Linked DNA regions of Labrenzia sp. VG12. The protein of the gene in region 2 interacts with the protein of the main gene of each other region in a pairwise test. Links are inferred from orthologs where the notes say so. Each region holds a gene or a part of one and is shown on either strand. Other genes may lie near its edges.

Region 1 (7,097 bases), 3.7 Mb from region 2 along the record:
TTGCCGGGCTGGTGACGATCACATGCCGCGCATGCTGCAAGGCCACCCTTTCCCCCTCAAGCAAGACGTGTTTCTGCGCAGTGTCGAGCCCGTTTTCCTGGCACAACGGGTGGTGCACCAGTGCGACCAGGGTCAAATGATCGGCAATCCTTGCGGCCACCTCGCCCAGGGCGCCGAAGGCGAGACCATCAGCCACGACAAGAGTTCCGTCGGGCAACGTCGCCAGCTTGTCGGATGCTTTGTTGATCGTTTCCTGCGACGGAAAGGGAAAACCGTCGCCGAGCGGCAGAAGCGTGACCTGCCAGCCCAGCGGCCGCAGACCGGCAAGGATCTGCCGGTCATACCCATAACCGCCGGTCGGCGTATTGAGGTCACCTGGATAGGCAAAAACGAGATCGGGCATTTGAGGCCTAGATCGACGCTTCGTACCAGGCGCGCGCGACGTGGCTTTCGGAAATTGTCACCCGGATCGCGGCAAGTTCGCCCCCCGGCCGGCCCAACCGATTGTCGCGCGCGGCACGGGCGAGATGATCGTGAACATGCTTGGTCAGGAATTCCGTGGTCGTGTTGATGCCGGCAAATTCCGGAACCTCGTCCAGGTTCTTGTAATTGAGCGGTTCCAGCACTTCTTTCAGGGCCTCGTGCGCGCGGCCGATATCGATCACCACGCCGTTTGCATCAAGGCTTTCGGCCAGAAAGGCCGCATCAATGACAAAGGTGGCTCCATGAAGCGCCTGGGCCGGGCCGAACAGCTCGCCCCTGAAGGAATGGGCAATCATCACGTGGTCGCGTACTTCGACTGCAAACATGTCTATCGTCCTGAAAAATCGTGTTTATCGGTCTTGGGATGGGAAACTCGGTTGATGCCGCCGTCATACTGGACAACGGCCGCCAGAACATCTGACGTCTTGTTCAACACTTCGGGAACACGGTCGGCAAGGCTTTGAAACGGCAGCCGGTGGCTGATCAGCCGATCAAGCACCGGATCGTCGAGCAGGGTCAACGCGGTTTCCAGGCGGCGCCGATAGGTCCAGCGCGCCTGCCGTTCCAGCGGAATGGTACCGACCTGGCTGGATACCAGTTTCAGGCGGCGGCAGTGAAAATCTGCCCCCAGGGGCGCCTGTACCTGGTTGGCGCCATACCAGCTCAATTCCACCACCGAAGTCCCGTCGCCTGCGGCGGCCAGGGCCGTTGCCAGGCCTGCGGATGTTGCACTGGTGTGAAAAACGAGATCCTGGTCGCGGGGGGCATCTTCCGGCAAGGCAAAGTCGAGGCCGAACGCGTCGGCGATGCCGGCCCGCGCCTGATTCGTGTCGACCAGTGTCACCCGTGATCCGGGCAGCCGCGCGGCAACGTATGCGGTCAGGAGGCCGACAACACCACCACCAACCACGCAGATGTGATCCCCAGGTGATGGTTTTCCGTCCCATAAAGCATTAAGTGCCGTTTCCATATTCGCTGCCAAAACAGCGCGTTCGGCTGGAATGCCGTCCGGGACCGGAACGCAGGACGCTGACGGGAGAGCAAAGACGCTTTGATGCGGAAAGAGCGAAAAGACAACACGCCCTTCAAGATCCGGGTCCCCTTCGAGGACGCGGCCGACATTGGCGTAACCGTATTTTACCGGGAAGGGAAAACTGCCCTCCTGAAAAGGCGCGCGCATGCGCTGCCATTCGCTCATCGGAACCTCACCGCGAAACACAAGACCTTCCGTGCCGCGGCTGATACCGCTGAAAACAGACTGGACGACAACATCGCCGGCCCCGCTCACAACAGCCGCAGGCTCGAGGCGGCACTCCTGCTTTCCCGTGTACCACAGCGCCTGCGCATTGCCTGTGTCGCGCGTCACCGGTCCGTCGGCGGCCATGTTTTACCCTCTCCGGTCATCAACCCTGGTTCTGTCAAGTTTAGGACATTTTGACATGCGCACTATTGCGATGATTGCCGTGAATGGAAGTCAAAAAAATGTTTCGGGTCTTTGACATGTCACTTTTAAAACACTCCAGGACTGCCATGACTGCACGTCGCCTCCTCTTCGTCACCCTGCTCGCGATCAGTTTCGCAGGACTGTCCGCCCTGATGGCGGTGACGCTGTCGCCTGGGGGCTATTCGGCGCTCGACCTCTTCATTCTGTTCTGTTTCATGGTGACACTGCCGTGGACCATCATCGGCTTCTGGAATGCGGTGATCGGTCTCCTGATCATGCGGCTCACACGAAACCCGGTGGAAGCTGTCTGCCCGATCGACCACGACATTACCGACCGCCCGCTGACCAGCAGCACGGCGCTTCTTTCCTGCGTACGCAACGAAGACACGGAGAGCCTGGAAACCAACCTGAACGCCATGGTGTCGCATCTTGTGCGGGCCGGCGATGCCGAACACTTCAAGCTCTATGTGCTCAGCGACACCGATATGGACGACGTTGCGCTCAACGAGCAGCAGATGACGGCCCGGCTGCAGGACCGGTTCGCAGGGCAGCTGGAGATTGTCTATCGCCGGCGCACCGACAATCACGGCTTCAAGGCCGGCAATGTCGAGGATTTCTGCGACCGCTGGGGCGACCAGCACGACTTCATGCTGGTGCTCGACGCGGACAGCTACATGTCCACCGAGGCCATCACCGGTCTTGTCCGGCGCATGGAAGCCAATCCCCAGGTTGGCATCCTACAAAGCCTGGTTGTCGGCCTGCCCACGGACAGCGCCTTTGCCCGTGTTTTCCAGTTCGGCATGCGACTCGGCATGCGCTCCTACACGATTGGCAGCGCCTGGTGGCAGGGCGATTGCGGCCCTTACTGGGGGCACAACGCCATTATTCGCATCGCCCCGTTCAAGGACCATTGCCGGCTGCCGGAACTGCCGGGCAAGGGCCCGCTCTCTGGCACGATCCTGTCACATGACCAGGTGGAAGCCGTTCTGATGCGCCGGGCCGGCTACGAAGTCCGTGTGCTGCCTTTGGAAACGGGCAGCTACGAGGCCAATCCGCCCCATCTTCTGGAATTCATCCGCCGGGATCTGCGCTGGTGCCAGGGCAACCTGCAATACCGCCGCCTGCTCGCCATGCCGGACCTGAAACCCGTCAGCCGCGCCCAGCTTTTCCTGGCGATTCTCATGTTCCTCGGGTCTCCCGCCTGGATCGGCTTCATGACCGCTGCCGCCGTGCTCGGCGCCGTCTCCGACCAGATGCCTTACCGGCCGGATACGGGTGCTGTCCTGTTCTTCACCGTCCTGACCATGGTGTTTGCCCCCAAGCTGGCGACCGTCGCGGACGTTCTTGCCCGCAAGGACCTGCGCCGCGCCTTTGGCGGACCGATCCGTGTGGTCCTGAGTGTGGGGGCGGAAATACTCTACTCGGCCATGCTGGCACCGATCATGGCCGTTGCGCACACCTTGTTCATGGGCGGGCTGATCTTCGGCAAAACCATCGGCTGGGGTGCACAGGCCCGCGGCGTTCAGCGGCTGCCCGTCAAGCTGGCCCTTCAGAAACTCTGGCCGCAAACCCTGTTCGGGCTGGCCGGCCTCGTCTGGTTGACGGGCCAGCCGATCGGACTGGTCTGGCCGGTCATTCCTGTGGCCGTCGGGCCGCTGGTGGCCGCGATCATTGCAGTGACCACCTCCACCCGGACGCTCGGCGAGATTGCCATCCGCTCGACCCTGTGGCGCATACCGGAGGAAAGCGCACCGCCGGAAGAGCTTCTGGACCTGCACCTGCCGGCGCTGACAAAGGGCCGCCTGCCCGCTGCAGACCAGCCGGACCTGGTCCAGGGCGACGCCAAACCGGCCGAAGCCTGACCAAGCGCGGCGGTGTTGCTAAATCCCGCCGCTGAACCGCCAAGACACAAGACCGGCCAGATGGCCGGTCTTGTGTCTTGGCGGGGATTTTGAACCGATTAAGCGGCGTTGGACGACGCGAGCGGCTGGGTCAGGAGCTCGTAGATCTCCTGCGTGTCCGACGAAGCGCGCAGTTCCTCGGTGACGGACGCGTCGCGCAATTGACGCGCGATCCGGGCCAGTGCCTTCAGGTGATCGGCTCCGGCACCCTCCGGAGCAAGCAGCAGAAACACCAGATCCACCGGCTGGTCATCGAGGGAATCAAAGTCGACGGGTTTGTCCAGCTTGGCAAACAGGCCGATGAGCTTGTCCAGACGGGTCAGTTTGCCGTGCGGGATGGCGATGCCGTGTCCGACGCCTGTCGATCCCAGGCGCTCTCTCTGAAGCAGCGTATCGAAGATTTCCCGCTCCGACAGGCCGGTCAGTTCAGCCGCCTTGCCCGCAAGTTCCTGGATTGCCTGTTTTTTGCTTTTGGCCTTGAGGCCGGCAATCACTGCGTCTTTACCCAGAAGATCACTAAGATCCATTCGTTTGCCTACTAATTTCAGAAGCCGGCTTCCAGGGGGAAGCCGGCCCCATCCGCATCATTACTCGGCAGCTTCGATAGCCGCCAATGCTGGGTCTATCCAGCCTATATTGCCATCGGCCCTGCGATAAACAACATTGACACCGCCATTTGCCGCATTTTTGAACATGACGACAGGCGCTTCGGTCAGATCCAGCTCCATGACCGCCATACCGACCGTCATCGTTTTAACCTTGGCGGAAGTCTCGGCAATGACCAGCGGGTTGAAATCCGCCGGCACTTCCTCGTCTTCCTCTGGTGAGGCGAGCACATAGGACGCCGCCTCGAAGGCCTCGCGGTCGGAACCGTTGTGGCCGTGATGATCCTTCAGTTTGCGCTTATAGCGCCGCAACCGCTTTTCGATCTTGTCAGCAGCCTTATCGAAGCTGTTGCGCGGGTCCTGGTCCTGCGATGACACCTGGAGCACAATTCCGGTGTTCAAATGCAGGCTGCACTCCGACTTGAAGCCAGTGCCCTCCCTGCTGAGCGTAACGTGGCCTGTGAAGCCGCCTGTGAAATATTTTTCCAGAGCGTCTTCGATTCGGTCTGTGATGTGTTCGCGCAGAGCGTCGCCTACATCGACATTCTTACCCGAAATCCGCAAAGCCATGGGGACCTCTTCTTTTTCTATTGACCGACGGGTCACCGGCGTTCAACCGGTGCTGAAACGCGAAACGTTTCAAGCCTACAGAATGGACCAGTCAGCGCCGAAGCGCCATCCCCTCATTACGTCACGAGGGCGGTGCTATAATTGCGCCGGATCAAAGAGTCAATTGATTATGAAATATCGTAACAATCTTCAGAAAGCTTCGTGTAATTCCAAGGTATTGTTTCAGTGGAAATCTCGGAAACTTTAATAAAATTGCGCAAGCGGCCGTACATGCGCCTTGTCTGCTCGGGCCTATAACCGGGCGTTTTTCTCCCGGCGCCTCTGAACCGAAGAGCCGATTTTCATGGCTTCACGGTATTTTGCGACCGTTCTGCGGGCGATATCCACCCCATCATCCTTCAGAATTTTGACAATCGTGTCATCTGACAGAATGGCCTTCGGATCTTCTGCATCGATCATCTGCTTGATCCTGTGGCGAACGGACTCTGCGGAATGTGCATCTCCCCCCACGGTCGCCGAAATGGCGGAGGAGAAGAAATACTTCAATTCATAGATCCCGCGCGGCGTCGCCATGAACTTGTTCGACGTCACCCGGCTCACGGTCGATTCGTGCATGCCGATGGCTTCGGCAACCGTTTTCAGATTGAGCGGCCTGAGATGGGCAATGCCGTATGTCAGGAAGCCGTCCTGCTGGCGCACGATCTCCGTCGAGACTTTCAGGATCGTCTTGGCGCGCTGGTCGAGGCTCTTGGCCAGCCAGTTGGCGGTCTGCAGGGAATCGGTGAGATATTCCTTTTCCGTCTCGTTGCGCGCCGTCTTGATGACCTTGGCAAAATAGGTCTGGTTGACCAGCACTTTCGGCAGGGTGTCCGAATTCAGTTCCACCGCCCAGGTGCCGTCATTGGCCGGCCGGACAAACACGTCGGGAACCACCGGCTGCACCAGCGACGAGCCAAAAACACTGCCGGGCTTGGGGTCGAGCGCCCGGATTTCGGCGATCATCTCGACCAGGTCTTCCTCGTCCACGCCGCAGACCTTTCTGAGGGCGGACAGGTCCCGTTTTGCCAGAAGCTCGATATTGTCGATCAGCGCTTCCATGGCCGGGTCGAACCGGTTCTTGTCGATCAACTGCAGTTTCAGACACTCTGCCAGGCCCCTTGCGAAGACGCCCGCCGGCTCGAAGGTCTGCAGCACGGCCAGCACGCCTTCGACACGTTCCAGCTCGACGCCGAGCTGTTCGGCGGCCTCGCCGAGATCGGCATAAAGATAGCCGTTCTCATCCAGGGAGTTGATCAGATGGCCGGCGATGAGCTTGTCGGCCGGATGTTCCAGCGCAAGATGCATCTGCTCCTCTAGGGACGCGCCCAGAGAGGTCTCATCGGCCACGAACGCTTCCAGATTGTAGTCCTCGGAGGCGCCCCCGCTGGAGATATTCTTGTAGCTGTCTCCCGCCTTGAGGATTGCAGGATCCGGCGATGCCGGAACGCCGGGCTCATCGGGAAAGACGTTGCCGAGGTCCGTGTCCATTCGGGAGGCGATGGCCTCCGACCCGGTTTCCAGGTCGTTCTGCATCCAGTCGCCCGACCCGGGTTCGTCGGCACCGGATGCAGACGGCGCCTCGGACGCCTCCGGCGCCTGTTCTGCCTGCGCTTCTGAACCGGCGCCATTTTCCGGTGCGGTGTCTGCCGCGTCGCTCTTTTCCAGAAGCGGGTTGCGCTCCAGCTCGGCCTCGACATAGGACACCAGGTCAAGATTGGACATCTGCAGGAGTTTGATCGCCTGCATCAATTGCGGCGTCATCACCAGCGACTGGCTCTGCCGCATCTCCAGCTTTGTTGAAATGGCCATCTGTTTCTAAGGCGCCCGATCTACCCAGTTGGTCTGCTTCTTGCTTATTCGTTGCAGACCGAGTGTATAGCCTAGCACGGCACCTGTCATCAGAGGGTAAACTGTTCACCCAGATATAGCCGGCGCACGTCCGGGTTGGTGACGATTTCCTGCGGCAGGCCTTCGGTGAGCACTTCCCCGGCCGCAATGATGTAGGCGCGGTCGATCAGCCCAAGGGTCTCGCGCACATTGTGGTCGGTGATGAGA
Region 2 (7,093 bases):
TGATGAGGTTCAGATCCTCAACAAGCCCCTAGGCGAGGTGGTGCCCGAACTCAGCGATTGTGTCGCCGACGTTCAGGCAAACGACAATGATCGTCTTCCGGAAACCCAGATAGAGGTTACCCGGGGCGGACGGTTGCGCACGATCAACGTCCGGATCACCCGTGAGCAATCCACCCGGCGTGAGCAGGGCTTTGTCGTGACGCTGGACGACATTACGGATCTGGTATCTGCCCAGCGCAATTCTGCCTGGGCCGATGTTGCCCGCCGTATTGCCCACGAGATCAAGAACCCGTTGACGCCGATTCAGCTGTCTGCTGAGCGGATACGCCGCCGGTACGGCAAGAAGGTCGAGGATGACCGTCAGGTGTTTGACCAATGCATCGATACGATTGTCCGCCAGGTGGGCGATATTGGTCAGATGGTCGATGAATTCTCCTCTTTTGCCCGCATGCGCAAGCCGAAGAAAGTGAGCGGCGACATGCGCGAAGTGGTCCGCGATGCCGCCTTCATGCAGTCCGTAGCCAATCCCGACATCAGCGTCACGGTGGATGTGCCGCCCGAAGCCGTTCCGGCTGTATTCGATGCGCGTCTGGTGGGGCAGGCTCTGACCAATGTGGTCAAGAATGCGACTGAAGCCGTTGGCGCCCGGACCGGCGAAGACATGCCCAAGGGCAAGGTCGAGGTTCGGCTTCGATCAGATGACACCGACGGTTCGGACAGAATTGTTATTGATGTTATTGACAATGGCATCGGTCTGCCCGAGGAAAACCGGGCTCGGCTTCTGGAGCCATACATGACCACGCGGGAAAAGGGGACCGGTCTCGGCCTCGCTATTGTCCGCAAGATTCTGGAAGACCATGGCGGCGGCATTGAATTGCTGGACGCCCCGAAAAGCAACCCTGACGACACGGGAACCCTGGTTCGACTGACAATGGCTGTTCATGCCGACGTTGACCAGGAGACCGAACCGCAAAACCAAGCAGTGACTGCCCATGGCGCATGATATTCTAGTCGTTGACGACGAAACCGATATTCGCGAGATGATCGCGGGCATTCTGGATGATGACGGGTATGGAACACGTACCGCACATGATTCAGACAGCGCTCTTGCTGCGGTTAAGGAACGCAAACCGTCGCTTGTCATTCTCGACATCTGGCTCATGGGCAGCCGCCTGGACGGTCTGGCGCTCCTGGATCTGTTCAAGGAAACCGATCCGGACATGCCGGTTGTAATCATATCCGGTCACGGCAATATCGAAACCGCGGTCTCGGCCATCAAGCGCGGCGCCTATGACTATATCGAGAAGCCGTTCAAGGCGGACCGGCTCATCCATATTGTCGAGCGTGCGCTTGAGGCCTCCAGCCTGAAGCGGGAAATCCGCGATCTGAAGCAACGCAGCGGCGACAGCAACGAGATCATCGGCAACTCGTCGGCAGCGCATAATCTGCGTCAGACCATTCAAAAGATATCCGGCACCAACAGCCGCATTCTGATCGTTGGCCCGTCAGGCGCGGGCAAGGAGCAGGCGGCGCGCATGATTCATGATCAGTCGCCTCGTCACAAGAGCCCGTTTGTCGTCCTGAATGCCGCGACCATCACGCCGGCGCGTATGGAAGAAGAACTTTTCGGTATCGAAGACGAAAACGGAAACTTGCGGAAAATCGGGGCGCTGGAAGAGGCGCATAGCGGCACGCTCTATCTCGATGAAGTCGCGGACATGCCGGCAGAAACGCAGGGCAAGATCCTGCGGGTTCTGGTCGAACAGAGTTTCTCACGCGTTGGGGGGACACAGAAGGTGCAGGTTGATATCCGCATCCTGTCCTCCACCTCAAAAAACCTCGAAGAGCATATTGCGTCCGGGTTGTTCCGGCAGGATCTCTATCACCGACTGAGCGTGGTGCCGCTTCGTGTGCCGGGCCTTGCCGAGCGCCGTGAGGACATTCCGGTTCTTGTTCATCACTTCATGGATCAGATTTCAACCGCATCCGGTATCCCGCTGCGGCCGATCGGCGACGATGCCATGGCGGTTCTCCAGACCCATGACTGGCCAGGCAATGTGCGTCAGCTGCGCAACAACGTCGAACGGCTGATGATCCTGAGCCGGGGTGAACCGGACAGCACCATCACGGCCGACCTGTTGCCGGCGGAAATTGGCGAGACCTTGCCGAACCTGCCGAGTTCGGGCACCGGCGAGCACCTGATGTCCGTGCCTCTTCGTGAAGCCCGAGAGATCTTTGAGCGTGAATATCTTCAGGCTCAGATCAAGCGTTTCGACGGGAACATCTCGCGCACGGCCGAATTTGTCGGTATGGAACGATCTGCCCTGCACCGGAAGCTGAAAACCCTCGGAATGACCTGAGGGCCTGTGCATGGGCTGTGGTGACAACGGGCTGACCGGGAAAGGGATCTTTCCATGAAAATCGTGATTTGTGGCGCGGGGCAGGTGGGCTACGGCATTGCCGAACGTCTGGCTGCGGAACAAAACGACGTCTCGGTGATCGATTCCTCGCCCCAGCTGATCAATGCCATTGGCGACCAGCTGGATGTGCGCGGCTTCGTCGGTCATGGCGCTCATCCTGACATCCTGGCGCAGGCCGGCGCGGAAGAGGCGGACATGATTGTGGCCGTGACCCTTTATGACGAGGTCAACATGGTCGCGTGCCAGGTGGCGCATTCCCTGTTCAATGTGCCCACCAAGGTCGCTCGCGTACGTGCGCAATCCTATCTGCAAGGCCGTTGGCGCAACCTGTTCTCGCGCGACAACATGCCGATCGACGTGATCATTTCGCCGGAAATCGAAGTCGGTGAAATGGTGTTGCGTCGGCTGGCCTTGCCGGGCGCTGTGGAAACGGTTCGCTTTGCGGATGATCAGGTCGTTGTTGTCGGGATCATGTGCGAAGAGGACTGTCCCGTTGTCGACACACCCCTGCGCCAGCTGACGGAACTCTTTCCCGATCTCGGGGCCGTTGTGGTCGGGCTTTACCGGAACAACAAGCTGTTCGTGCCCAAGAGCAGCGACTCCATCCTGACCGGCGATCTGGCCTATGTGGTTGCCCGCCGGGACCAGGTGCGCCGGACCCTGAGCATCTTCGGTCACGAGGAGCCGGAGGCGGCCCGCGTCATCATTGCAGGCGGCGGCAATATCGGGCTCTATGTCGCAAAGGCTCTGGAACAAAGGCAGACCGGCACCAAGATCAAGCTGATCGAAGCTTCGCGCGAACGCGCCATGGCCGTTGCCGATGACCTGAAACGCTCGGTGATCCTGCATGGCAGTGCGCTGGACCAGACCATTCTGGACGAGGCCGATGCCGGGGATGCGGACACGATGGTGGCGCTGACCAACGAGGACGAGGTCAACATCCTGTCCTCGGTCATGGCCAAGAAGCTTGGCTGCCGCCGCTCACTGTCCCTTCTGAACAATCCGAGCTATCCCGCCTTTGCCAACGCGCTCGGCATCGATGCCTTCATCAATCCGCGTGCCGTGACCATTTCAAGGATCCTGCAACATGTGCGCAGGGGGCGTATCCGGGGCGTTCATTCGTTGCAAAACGGTGCTGCTGAAATCGTGGAAGCCGAAGCGCTGGATACGTCGCCACTGGTCGGCAAACCCCTCAGGGTGATCGACCTGCCGTCAGGTATCCGAGTGGGAGCGGTGTTCCGCGGCGGCGAGGTGCTGACACCCAATGGCGATCTCCAGATCCAGGCGCAAGACAGGATTGTGATTTTCGCCGTCGCAAATCGCGTGCGGCAGGTCGAGCAGATGTTCCGTGTCAGTCTTGACTTCTTTTAAGGCATTTCGCTCGTCTTCAGTTCTTGCAATTGCCTGACCGAAAGGTCAAAACTTTCAAAAATACCAATCGGTTCAGGTTGAACCGTTCATTCTGGAGGACACATGAGCCGGATTGCCTATGTCAACGGCCAGTATGTACGTCATGCCGATGCGGCTGTGCATGTGGAAGACCGCGGTTACCAGTTTGCCGATGGCGTTTATGAGGTCTGTGAAGTCTGGCAAGGGAAGATTGTCGATATTCCGCGGCATCTGGACCGGCTTGGCCGCTCGCTCTCTGAATTGCGCATCGACTGGCCGATGACCCGCAAGGCCGTGGAGTTTGTCCTGCACCAGGTCGTGCGTCGGAACCGCGTGCGCAACGGGCTCGTCTATATCCAGGTAACGCGTGGCGTTTCCAAGCGCGATCACTTCTTTCCGCCGGAAACCGTTGCACCTTCGATCGTGGTAACGGCGCGCTCCGCCAATCCGGCGGCAGCTGCCGCACAGGCGGCCGAAGGCATTGCCGTGGTCAGCTATCCGGAAAACCGCTGGCCGCGCGTCGACATCAAGACCGTTGCTCTGCTGCCGAATGTGCTGGCCAAGCAGAATGCAAAGGAGAACGGTGGCAAGGAAGCCTGGTACGTGGATGCAGATGGCAATGTCACCGAAGGCGGGTCGACGAATGCCTGGATTGTCACCAAGGAGGGGGCGCTCGTCACGCGTCCGGCCGAAAGTGGTATCCTGCGCGGGATCACGCGTGCTGTCGTTCTTGACCTAATACAAAAGGAAGGGCTGACCTTCGAAGAAAGGCCATTTAGTCTGAAAGAGGCCTTTGAAGCGAAGGAAGCTTTTGTCACGGCTGCGACCAGTGTCGTGATGCCGGTGACACGCGTTGATGGCAGAATGATCGGCAATGGCCATCCCGGTTCGGTCGCAACGCGATTGCGCGAACTGTTCCATACTGCTACTGATTTGCAGGCGGTATGATTCGATTGGCCTTATTGGGCCAAAAAACGAGACAATGACGGGCTGAGGCAGACAGCCCCGACTGGTGGGCAAGACAATAAGCAGACAATACGTCAAACCTTAGTGTTTGAAATAGAACGGCTTTTGACGTTAAGCTGCTGAAACGCCGGATGCTCGGCCGCATCCGGGGCAAATAGGATAAAAAGACTGATGGCTGAGCGCGCACAAAATCTCCAAGACACTTTTCTTAATCACGTTCGCAAACAAAAAACTCCTCTGACAATTTTTCTCATTAATGGTGTGAAATTGCAGGGCGTTGTGACCTGGTTTGACAATTTCTGTGTCCTGCTGCGCCGGGACGGGCACTCGCAGCTGGTTTACAAACACGCGATTTCCACAATTATGCCAAACGGACCTGTTCAACTGTTCGATCAGGCAGAGGAAAACGCTGAAAAGGCAAGCTGATTGAAACCGAAGTCTCGCGCAGAAGATTTCTCTAAATCCAACGGCACGGAAGAACCCGGGCAGAAATCGCTGAGAGTAAAGGACACTGGGGTGGACCGTCTGCCCCAGCCCTTTCGTGCGATGATCCTGGAGCCGGTCCTGTTGACCCGAGATGCCAACAACAGTGATCTGCGCGGCAACCGCAGCCCCGAAGCCCGGCTGGAAGAAGCCATCGGTCTGAGCGCTGCAATCAATCTCAATATTCTTCAGTCCGGTGTCGTCAAGGTCAACAATCCGAAGCCGGCAACGCTGTTCGGTGAAGGCAAGGTTGCCGAACTCGCAGGCATTGTCGCCAGCGAGGACCTTGATCTTGTGGTCATCGACCACCCGCTGACGCCCGTCCAGCAGCGCAATCTGGAACGACGCCTGAAGACCAAGGTCATTGACCGGACCGGGCTCATCCTGGAGATTTTTGGTGATCGGGCGCGCACCAAGGAAGGCCGGCTGCAGGTGGACCTTGCCCATCTGACCTGGCAGAAAAGCCGCCTCGTAAGATCCTGGACCCACCTTGAGCGCCAGCGCGGTGGCGCCGGCTTCATGGGCGGTCCGGGCGAGACACAGATCGAGGCTGACCGCAGGCAGATCCAGGATCGCATCATCGCATTGCAGAAGCAGCTCGAGCAGGTTCGCCGGACCCGGGATCTGCATCGCAAGAAACGCAAGAAGATCCCTCAGCCGGTCGTCGCGCTGGTCGGTTACACCAATGCTGGCAAGTCAACGCTGTTCAACCGACTGACCGAGTCCGACGTCTTTGCAAAGGATCTCCTGTTCGCGACGCTCGATCCGACGCTCAGAAAGGTGACGCTTCCCCACGGGCGTGAGGTCATCCTGTCGGACACGGTGGGGTTCATCTCCGATCTGCCGACGCATCTGGTCGCTGCGTTCCGGGCAACGCTTGAAGAGGTTCTGGAAGCTGATCTGATCCTGCATGTGCGGGACATTTCCCACACCGACACCGATGCCCAGGCCGAAGACGTCAAGAAAACGCTGACAGATCTTGGCGTGGATGCCCAGACAGGGGCTCCGGTCATCGAGGTCTGGAACAAGATCGATTGTCTGGATCCTGCCTATCGCGACAAGTTGCTGACGGAAGCAGGTGCGGAAGGTCCTGTTGCTCTCTCAGCCTTGACAGGTGAGGGCATTGAACAGCTGTCTGCGCGCGTCGACGCCTTCATGGCGCAACATGACGACATTCTGACCGTAAAAGTGCCGGTTGCGGAAGGGGCGCTGCTCGCCAGGCTCTATCAGATGGCAGAAGTGCTTGAGCGGAGCGATGCCGAAGATTTCGTGACGGCCGAGGTGCGTGTCAGCGACAAGCAGCGCGGGCCCTTCCGCGAGACCTACGCCTCCTTCATTCAATAGGCCTTGTGCCCTAGTTGGCAGAGATGTTCGAGCCCGGCTCGGCCTGATGGCAACAGACGGTGATCGGGGCCTGAATTGTCAGCAGGTTGTTCAGGAGATCTCTCTTTTCGGCAAAACCCGCGCGCTTGGTAAAGGCCATCACGAGCGGGTGTTCGTGAAAGACGTGTACCTTGTAGTCCCGGGACTTTATCGACAATTCGGCGGCAACGAAGCGAAGCACGTTCGGATCGGTCAGGACAACATCGACGCGGCCGGCCGCCAGCACGCGCGCCAGGTCGTGTTCGTTTTCGGCGCCGTCTTCAACCTGATAATGCTCCAGGATCTCGCGCTGGATCTCGATCGGGTAGACGTAGCTTCCGACAAAGCCGATCCGGTGCCTGTCGAACAGGTCCTCCACATTTGACCAATTCAGGTCGGCATCCGCGTTCATCACGGCCCCGACCACAGACTGGCTGACGGGAAGGGAGGGGGCAAACCCGTCCAGGACCTCT

What was found. Proteins that work in one complex are often made in the same cells at the same time.
Region 1: the proteins of trkA (region 2) and ptsN interact in binary tests that used the Escherichia coli proteins (3 or more experiments, as listed by UniProt). The link is inferred for Labrenzia sp. VG12 from one-to-one orthologs.

The regions. Positions count from the first base shown.
Region 1 is NZ_CP022529.1:5,049,293-5,056,389, reverse strand. What follows is about bases 2,622-5,586. They hold ptsN (PTS IIA-like nitrogen regulatory protein PtsN), read right to left. Parts: upstream 4,356-5,586; coding sequence 3,888-4,355; downstream 2,622-3,887. Other genes in these bases: rpoN (RNA polymerase factor sigma-54), read right to left, coding at 5,295-5,586; hpf (ribosome hibernation-promoting factor, HPF/YfiA family), read right to left, coding at 4,416-5,003; mdoH (glucans biosynthesis glucosyltransferase MdoH), read left to right, coding at 2,622-3,789. Also shown: CHH27_RS23385 (glycosyltransferase family 4 protein), read right to left, coding at 1-403; CHH27_RS23380 (6-carboxytetrahydropterin synthase), read right to left, coding at 411-809; CHH27_RS23375 (zinc-binding alcohol dehydrogenase), read right to left, coding at 812-1,867; more of mdoH, read left to right, coding at 1,951-2,621; more of rpoN, read right to left, coding at 5,587-6,851; lptB (LPS export ABC transporter ATP-binding protein), read right to left, coding at 6,941-7,097. UniProt on the Escherichia coli protein: Seems to have a role in regulating nitrogen assimilation.
Region 2 is NZ_CP022529.1:1,341,799-1,348,891, reverse strand. What follows is about bases 1,642-4,602. They hold trkA (Trk system potassium transporter TrkA), read left to right. Parts: upstream 1,642-2,414; coding sequence 2,415-3,791; downstream 3,792-4,602. Other genes in these bases: CHH27_RS06130 (D-amino-acid transaminase), read left to right, coding at 3,894-4,602; CHH27_RS06140 (sigma-54 dependent transcriptional regulator), read left to right, coding at 1,642-2,360. In the rest of the region: CHH27_RS06145 (PAS domain-containing sensor histidine kinase), read left to right, coding at 1-1,003; more of CHH27_RS06140, read left to right, coding at 993-1,641; more of CHH27_RS06130, read left to right, coding at 4,603-4,757; RNA chaperone Hfq, read left to right, coding at 4,944-5,201; GTPase HflX, read left to right, coding at 5,322-6,602; CHH27_RS06115 (hypothetical protein), read right to left, coding at 6,613-7,093. UniProt on the Escherichia coli protein: Part of the constitutive potassium transport systems TrkG and TrkH. May regulate the transport activity of TrkG and TrkH systems. Binds to NAD(+) and NADH.